3 regions of the Blautia sp. OM06-15AC genome follow, and region 1 is predicted to be linked to each of the others. Evidence: predicted binding sites of a transcription regulator. Region 1 holds the regulator's gene; each other region holds the start of a gene.

The links. The regulator Rex, encoded in region 1, represses fermentation and respiration genes when NADH is low (regulators of the CRP and FNR family bind a similar motif). The targets are predictions, from matches to a motif close to ATTGTTAANTANTTAACAAT.
Region 2: fucO (lactaldehyde reductase) is a predicted target of Rex. The motif match lies at 823-842, and genes of this name have one in related genera.
Region 3: DXB83_RS12260 (iron-sulfur cluster assembly scaffold protein) is a predicted target of Rex. The motif match lies at 1,533-1,552, and genes of this name have one in related genera.

The regions. Positions count from the first base shown of each region.
Region 1 covers NZ_QULD01000001.1:595,925-598,130, forward strand. Annotated here, with positions in the region: gene DXB83_RS02890 (ABC-F family ATP-binding cassette domain-containing protein) at 1-811, opposite strand, end outside; gene DXB83_RS02895 (redox-sensing transcriptional repressor Rex) at 966-1,622, shown strand; gene DXB83_RS02900 (bifunctional ADP-dependent NAD(P)H-hydrate dehydratase/NAD(P)H-hydrate epimerase) at 1,712-2,206, shown strand, end outside.
Region 2 covers NZ_QULD01000002.1:63,649-65,854, reverse strand. Annotated here, with positions in the region: gene DXB83_RS03915 (TetR/AcrR family transcriptional regulator C-terminal domain-containing protein) at 82-663, shown strand; gene fucO (lactaldehyde reductase) at 887-2,035, shown strand.
Region 3 covers NZ_QULD01000009.1:116,865-119,070, reverse strand. Annotated here, with positions in the region: gene DXB83_RS12265 (GGGtGRT protein) at 1-695, opposite strand, end outside; gene DXB83_RS12260 (iron-sulfur cluster assembly scaffold protein) at 721-1,413, opposite strand; gene DXB83_RS12255 (acyltransferase) at 1,638-2,206, opposite strand, start outside.

The sequences.
Region 1 (2,206 bases):
GATGGTGGATTTCCTGCTGCTGGTTGACCCAGGCATGGTAAGCGGCTTCACGGAGCATTGCTTTTTTCTGACTGTAGGCGGTATAGTTTCCCTCAAAAGTTGTTACTTTTTTATTGTCCACTTCAACGACTTTTGTGACAACGCGGTCGAGAAAGTAACGGTCATGGGAGACGATCAGGACGGCTCCGCTGTAATTTAAAAGATACGTTTCGAGCCAGGAGATCGAGTCCATATCGAGGTGGTTGGTCGGCTCGTCGAGCAGAATGATGTCCGGTTTGGTAAGCAGCAGTTTACCAAGTGCCACGCGGGTCTTCTGACCGCCGGAGAGGGAGTCCACCTGTTTTTCAAAATCGCTCTCGGAAAAGCCAAGACCTTTTAAAACACCGACGACTTCACTGCGGTACGCGTATCCGTTTTCCAGTTCAAAGGTATGGGAGAGGCGGGTGTAGGTGGAAAGAAGTTCATCCAGCTCTGCACCGGATTTTGTATTCATATCACTTTCCATCTGACGGAGGCGTTCCTCCATATCGATCAGATTCTGTTTCGCGGTCAGCACTTCCTGGTAAATGGAAAGGTGTCCGGTCAGATCCTGATGCTGGGCGAGATAGCCCATCGTCTTTCCTTTGGAGAGGATGACCTCTCCCTCATCGGCCCTCATTTCGCCGATGATGATTTTTAACAGCGTCGATTTTCCAGCGCCGTTGATGCCGACCAGTGCGGCTTTTTCGCGTTCTTCTATATGAAAAGATGCATTTTTGATAATTTCCGTTGTCCCGAATGCTTTCGAGATATTCTGACATGCAAGAATCATGTGGTTCCTCCAGATAACATATTTCTGTATTTTGACATAACACACCATCCTTATTATAGAGAGTAATACACAAAATTTCAAGAAATCTTTGACAATTTTCTATCAACCATATATAATATGAATATATGCAGGTGTAAATAAGGAGGAATTTATCTTGGAAGAAAAAGGAATTTCGCGGGCAGTTATCAAAAGACTTCCTAGATATTATCGTTACCTGGGCGAATTGCTGGAGGACGGAGTAGAACGGATCTCTTCCGGTGAGCTGAGCGAGCGGATGAAAGTGACAGCTTCCCAGATTCGCCAGGACTTAAATAATTTCGGCGGCTTTGGCCAGCAGGGGTATGGTTATAACGTGCGGTATCTGTACAGCGAGATTGGAAAAATCTTAGGTCTGGACAGAGTCCACAATATGATTTTTGTCGGAGCCGGAAATCTGGGACAGGCGCTTGCCAATTATGCGGCCTTTGAAAGAAGCGGATTCAAAACGGTCGGTATTTTTGACGTCAACCCGGTATTAAAAGGAATCTCCGTGCGCGGAATTGAAATCCGCATGGCGGACGAGCTTCCGGAATTTATCAAGGAACACCATGTAGAGATTGCGGCTTTGACACTGCCAAAAGCAAAAGCGGTAGAGATGGCAGAGATTCTCGTGGACAACGGTGTAAAAGCAATCTGGAATTTTGCACATACCGATCTAAACTTAAAACTTCCGAAAGATGTGATCGTCGAGAACGTCCATCTTTCCGAAAGTCTGATGCGTCTCTCCTACAATCTGACCAGATATGAGGCGGAGCATCCAAAGAACAATTAAGAAACCAAAACAAAAGCAGGAGAGTCTTCGGGAAACCGGAGACTTTTTCTGTTCACTTTCCGGATAAGGAAGGAAAAGGAGGAAAAGCGATGAAACGGATTCTTACAGCAGCACAGATGAAGCAGGCAGACCGCAATACGATCGAAACCATGGGGGTACCGTCCCTGGTACTGATGGAGCGCGCAGCGCTGTCCTGCGTGGAGGAGCTTCAAAATGGAACATGGGATACAGGAAAAGTCCTTGCTGTGTGCGGTCCCGGAAATAATGGAGGGGACGGTGCGGCAATTGCACGGATTTTAAAGACGAAAGGGGTGGATGCGGAACTGTTCTGTCTTGGAAATCCGGAAAAATACAGTGAAGGCATGAGAGCACAGAAGAAAATTGCGGAAAATTATGGGGTCCGTGAGGTTAAGAATCCGGATTTCCGGGAATATACTGTTATCATAGATGCCATCTTTGGAATTGGCGTATCCCGTCCGCTGGCAGGGGAGTACCGGAGGGCAGTGGAAGCAATCTGCGCAAGCGGTGTTCCTGTTCTTGCCGTGGACATCCCTTCGGGGATCCACACGGATACCGGAGAGGTC
Region 2 (2,206 bases), on a different contig from region 1:
TTTTATTTTTTCGGATTCGCGTTATAATATATGCATAACTCTGCATAGTTACAATTTTCGAAGCGAAAGGAAACTACCCGGATGATCCATTCCACCGTATCTGCTCCCAAAGGAGAAAAAACAAAATACCGTCTTGCCGAATCCATGAAGGAGTGCATGAAAACAACACCCGTTGAAGAGATCACCGTGCGCCAGATCTGTGAAATCTGCGGTGTTACCCGCCAGACCTTCTACCGCAATTTTCTCGACAAATACGATCTAATCAACTGGTACTTTGATAAATTACTGACAAAATCCTTCGAACATATGGGGCGCGGAACGACCGTTTTTGACAGTCTGGAAAAGAAATTTACCTATATTCAGAAAGAAAAAGCTTTTTTCGCCGCTGCCTTCCGCTACGACAAGCAGAATTCTCTGCGTGAGCACGATTTTGACCTGATTCTCGCGTTCTACGAAAATCTGATTCACGAAAAAAGCGGCAGTCCGGTTTCACCGGAAATGCATTTTCTTCTCGAAATGTACTGTCAGGGTTCCATCACCATGACCGTAAAATGGGTGCTTACCGGCATGGATCTGACACCTTCCGAGTTTGCAGCTCTTCTCGTCCGGGCAATGCCGGAAGACTTAAAAAAACTGTTCCGGAATCTGCAGCTGCTCTCTTAGAGCGCGTGTCAAAGTGGGGCTTGCAGATTGCGGAAATGGTTTTTCAGACACTCTCTGGTTATTTTTCACAAATTTTGTTCTGTTGTTTTTGTCACAATGGCGATTTTTTTTAAAGTGTTACACTTCGCTTCTTCTGTCACTTTCTTTTTCCCTTCCGGATTTGTTAATATAATAACAAGTTCAGTAAAACCATTTATTCATTTTAGAAGGGAGTTTTTCAATCATGGCAAATCGTATTAATTTAAATGCAACCTCTTATCACGGAGCAGGCGCTATTGCCGAGATCGCAAATGAAGCAAAGGCACACGGCTTCAAGAAAGCTTTCGTATGCTCTGACCCGGATCTGATTAAATTCAACGTTACTTCCAAAGTAACCGATATTCTGACCGCAAACGGACTCGACTATGAGCTTTACAGCGATATCAAGCCAAACCCGACCATCGAAAACGTAAAACACGGCGTAGAAGCTTTCAAGGCATCCGGCGCTGACTATCTGATCGCCATCGGCGGCGGTTCTTCTATGGATACCTCCAAAGCAATCGGTATCATCATCGCAAACCCGGAGTTTGAGGATGTCAGAAGCCTTGAAGGCACTGCACCGACCAAAAATCCATGCGTACCGATCATCGCTGTTCCGACCACAGCCGGTACTGCTGCAGAGGTTACCATCAACTACGTTATCACAGACGTTGAAAGAAAACGTAAATTCGTATGCGTTGACCCGCACGATATGCCAATCATCGCAGTTGTTGACCCGGATATGATGTCCTCCATGCCAAAAGGACTGACCGCTTCTACCGGTATGGACGCTCTGACCCACGCAATCGAGGGTTACACCACAAAAGCTGCATGGGAAATGACTGACATGTTCCATCTCAAAGCCATCGAACTCATCTCCAAATCTCTGCGCGGTGCTGTCGCAAACACCAAAGAGGGACGCGAAGGAATGGCTCTTGGCCAGTACATCGCAGGTATGGGCTTCTCCAACGTAGGTCTTGGAATCGCTCACTCCATGGCACACACCCTTGGTGCTGTTTATGATACCCCACACGGTGTTGCATGTGCCATGATGCTTCCGATCGTTATGGAATACAACCAGGAGTGCACCGGTGAGAAATACCGCGAAATCGCACGTGCCATGGGCGTTACAGGTGTAGACGAAATGTCTCAGGAAGAGTACAGAAAAGCAGCGATTGATGCTGTTAAGAAGCTGTCCGCAGACGTTGGAATCCCATCTGTTCTCGAGGCAGTCAAAGAAGAAGATCTGCAGTTCCTTGCAGATTCCGCACACGCAGATGCCTGCGCACCGGGCAACCCGAAGGATGCAAGCGTAGAAGATCTGAAGGATCTGTTCCGCAAAATCATGGCGTAACGAACACAATTCGTTTCCCACATGCGAAGCGGATATTCGCAATCCGCTTCGCTACTTGCTCATAACTGAATAACTGTTCCGCAGTTTATCAGAAGGAGCTTGCACTCCTCCTGATACAAGCAAGTCCCCCCCCACTGCTTATTGCTTTTCGCAATGGAAGCAGGGGACTTA
Region 3 (2,206 bases), on a different contig from region 1:
GTCGGGTTGGTGGAGTTTCCGGTGATGGAAACGTCAACGTTCTCTTTCCACATGATAGCAACGCCTTCACGAACGTCGTTAGCGCCGTAGCAGTTAACTTTCGCACGCGGTCCATCGGAGTATGCTTTTCTGAATACTTCTTTCAGTTCTCCGGTGTAGTAGTCATACTCAGTCTCTACATAAGTAAAGCCGTTGATACGAGCGATGATCTGAGCAGCGTCTTTTCCAAGACCGTTCAGGATAACACGCAGAGGTTTCTGACGTACTTTGTTTGCTTTTTCAGCGATACCGATAGCACCCTCAGCAGCTGCGAAGGACTCATGTCCAGCCAGGAATGCGAAGCACTCGGTGTCCTCTTCCAGAAGCATTTTACCAAGGTTACCATGGCCAAGACCAACTTTACGCTGATCTGCTACAGAACCCGGGATACAGAAGGACTGAAGTCCCTCACCGATTGCTGCAGCAGCTTCAGAAGCTTTGCGGCATCCTTTTTTGATTGCGATTGCTGCGCCTACAGTGTAAGCCCATTTTGCATTCTCGAAGCAGATTGGCTGAATGCCTTCGATCATTTTGTATACATCAAGGCCAGCAGCTTTTGTAACTTCTGCAGCTTCTTCGATGGAGTTGATTCCGTACTCAGCAAGCTTAGCCAGAATCTGTTTCTCTCTTCTTTCATATGATTCAAATAAAGCCATTTTCCTATCCTCCTAAATTATCTGATTACTCTTTTCTCGGGTCAACGATCTTAACAGCATCAGCAACACGTCCGTACTGTCCGCTTGCTTTTTCGAAAGCTGTGTTTGCATCATCGCCGGCTTTGATGAAGTCCATCATCTTTCCGAAGTTGATGAATTTGTAACCGATAATCTCATCATCTGCATCCAGAGCGATACCTGTTACATAACCGTCGGTCATCTCCAGATAACGAGGTCCTTTTGCAAGAGTTCCGTACATGGTACCAACCTGGGAACGAAGTCCTTTACCAAGGTCTTCCAGGCCTGCGCCTACAACCAGTCCGTCCTCGGAGAATGCACTCTGGCTTCTTCCGTAAACGATCTGCAGGAAGAGCTCTCTCATAGCAGTATTGATAGCATCACACACAAGGTCAGTATTCAGTGCCTCAAGGATGGTAAGTCCTGGCAGAATCTCAGATGCCATAGCTGCAGAATGAGTCATTCCTGAACATCCGATGGTCTCAACGAGAGCTTCCTGGATAACGCCCTCTTTTACGTTCAGAGTCAGCTTGCAGGTACCCTGCTGCGGTGCGCACCAGCCAATACCGTGAGTGAATCCGGAAATGTCTTTGATTTCTTTTGCTTTTACCCATTTTGCTTCCTCCGGAATCGGAGCTGCACCGTGATGCACGCCCTGGGCAACCGGACACATCATTTCTACTTCGTGTGAATAAGTCATTGTTAAACTCCTTTCAAATATGTACTTATTTGAGCTTTTGTCTTTCGAACGGACTGTTTCCAGCCTGTTCACAGACCTATGGTTATTGTCTCACAAAATTGGTCATTCGTCCAGCATATTTTGATAAAAAATTGCAAAGACCACCGGAAAACGATAAAATTTCCGGCGGTCTTTTAAATCAATCGGTTTGGTTTTCTCTCGATAAAAGAGAATTTTTTTAATTATCAGATTTTTTTGACAATTTCTTTCGCATTCTTAAAAATATGACCTGACGGGATCACACCGCGAATACAGGAGAGTGGATAAATGTTGGAATTTCTTCCGACAACCGTTCCCGGGTTCAATACGCTGTTACAGCCGACCTCGACTTCATCGCCGAGCATCGCACCGAATTTTTTCAGTCCGGTTTCGATCTGTTCATCTGCGCCTTTGACAACAACGAGCTTCTTATCGGATTTTACATTGGAAGTAATGGAACCGGCACCCATATGGGCTTTGTATCCAAGAACAGAGTCGCCGACATAGTTGTAATGCGGAACCTGTACTTTATTAAAGAGAATGACATTTTTCAGTTCGGTGGAGTTTCCAACGACAGCGCCTTCGCCGACGATGGCGTTTCCGCGGATAAAGGCACACTGACGGATCTCAGCGCCTTTTCCAATGATGCATGGGCCGTTAATGGAAGCGGTCGGTGCGATCACGGCATCTTTTGCGATCCAGACATTTTCACCGCGTTTTTCGTATTCTGCCGGATCGAGTGTTTCGCCGAGTTCAAGAATAAAATCTTTAATGA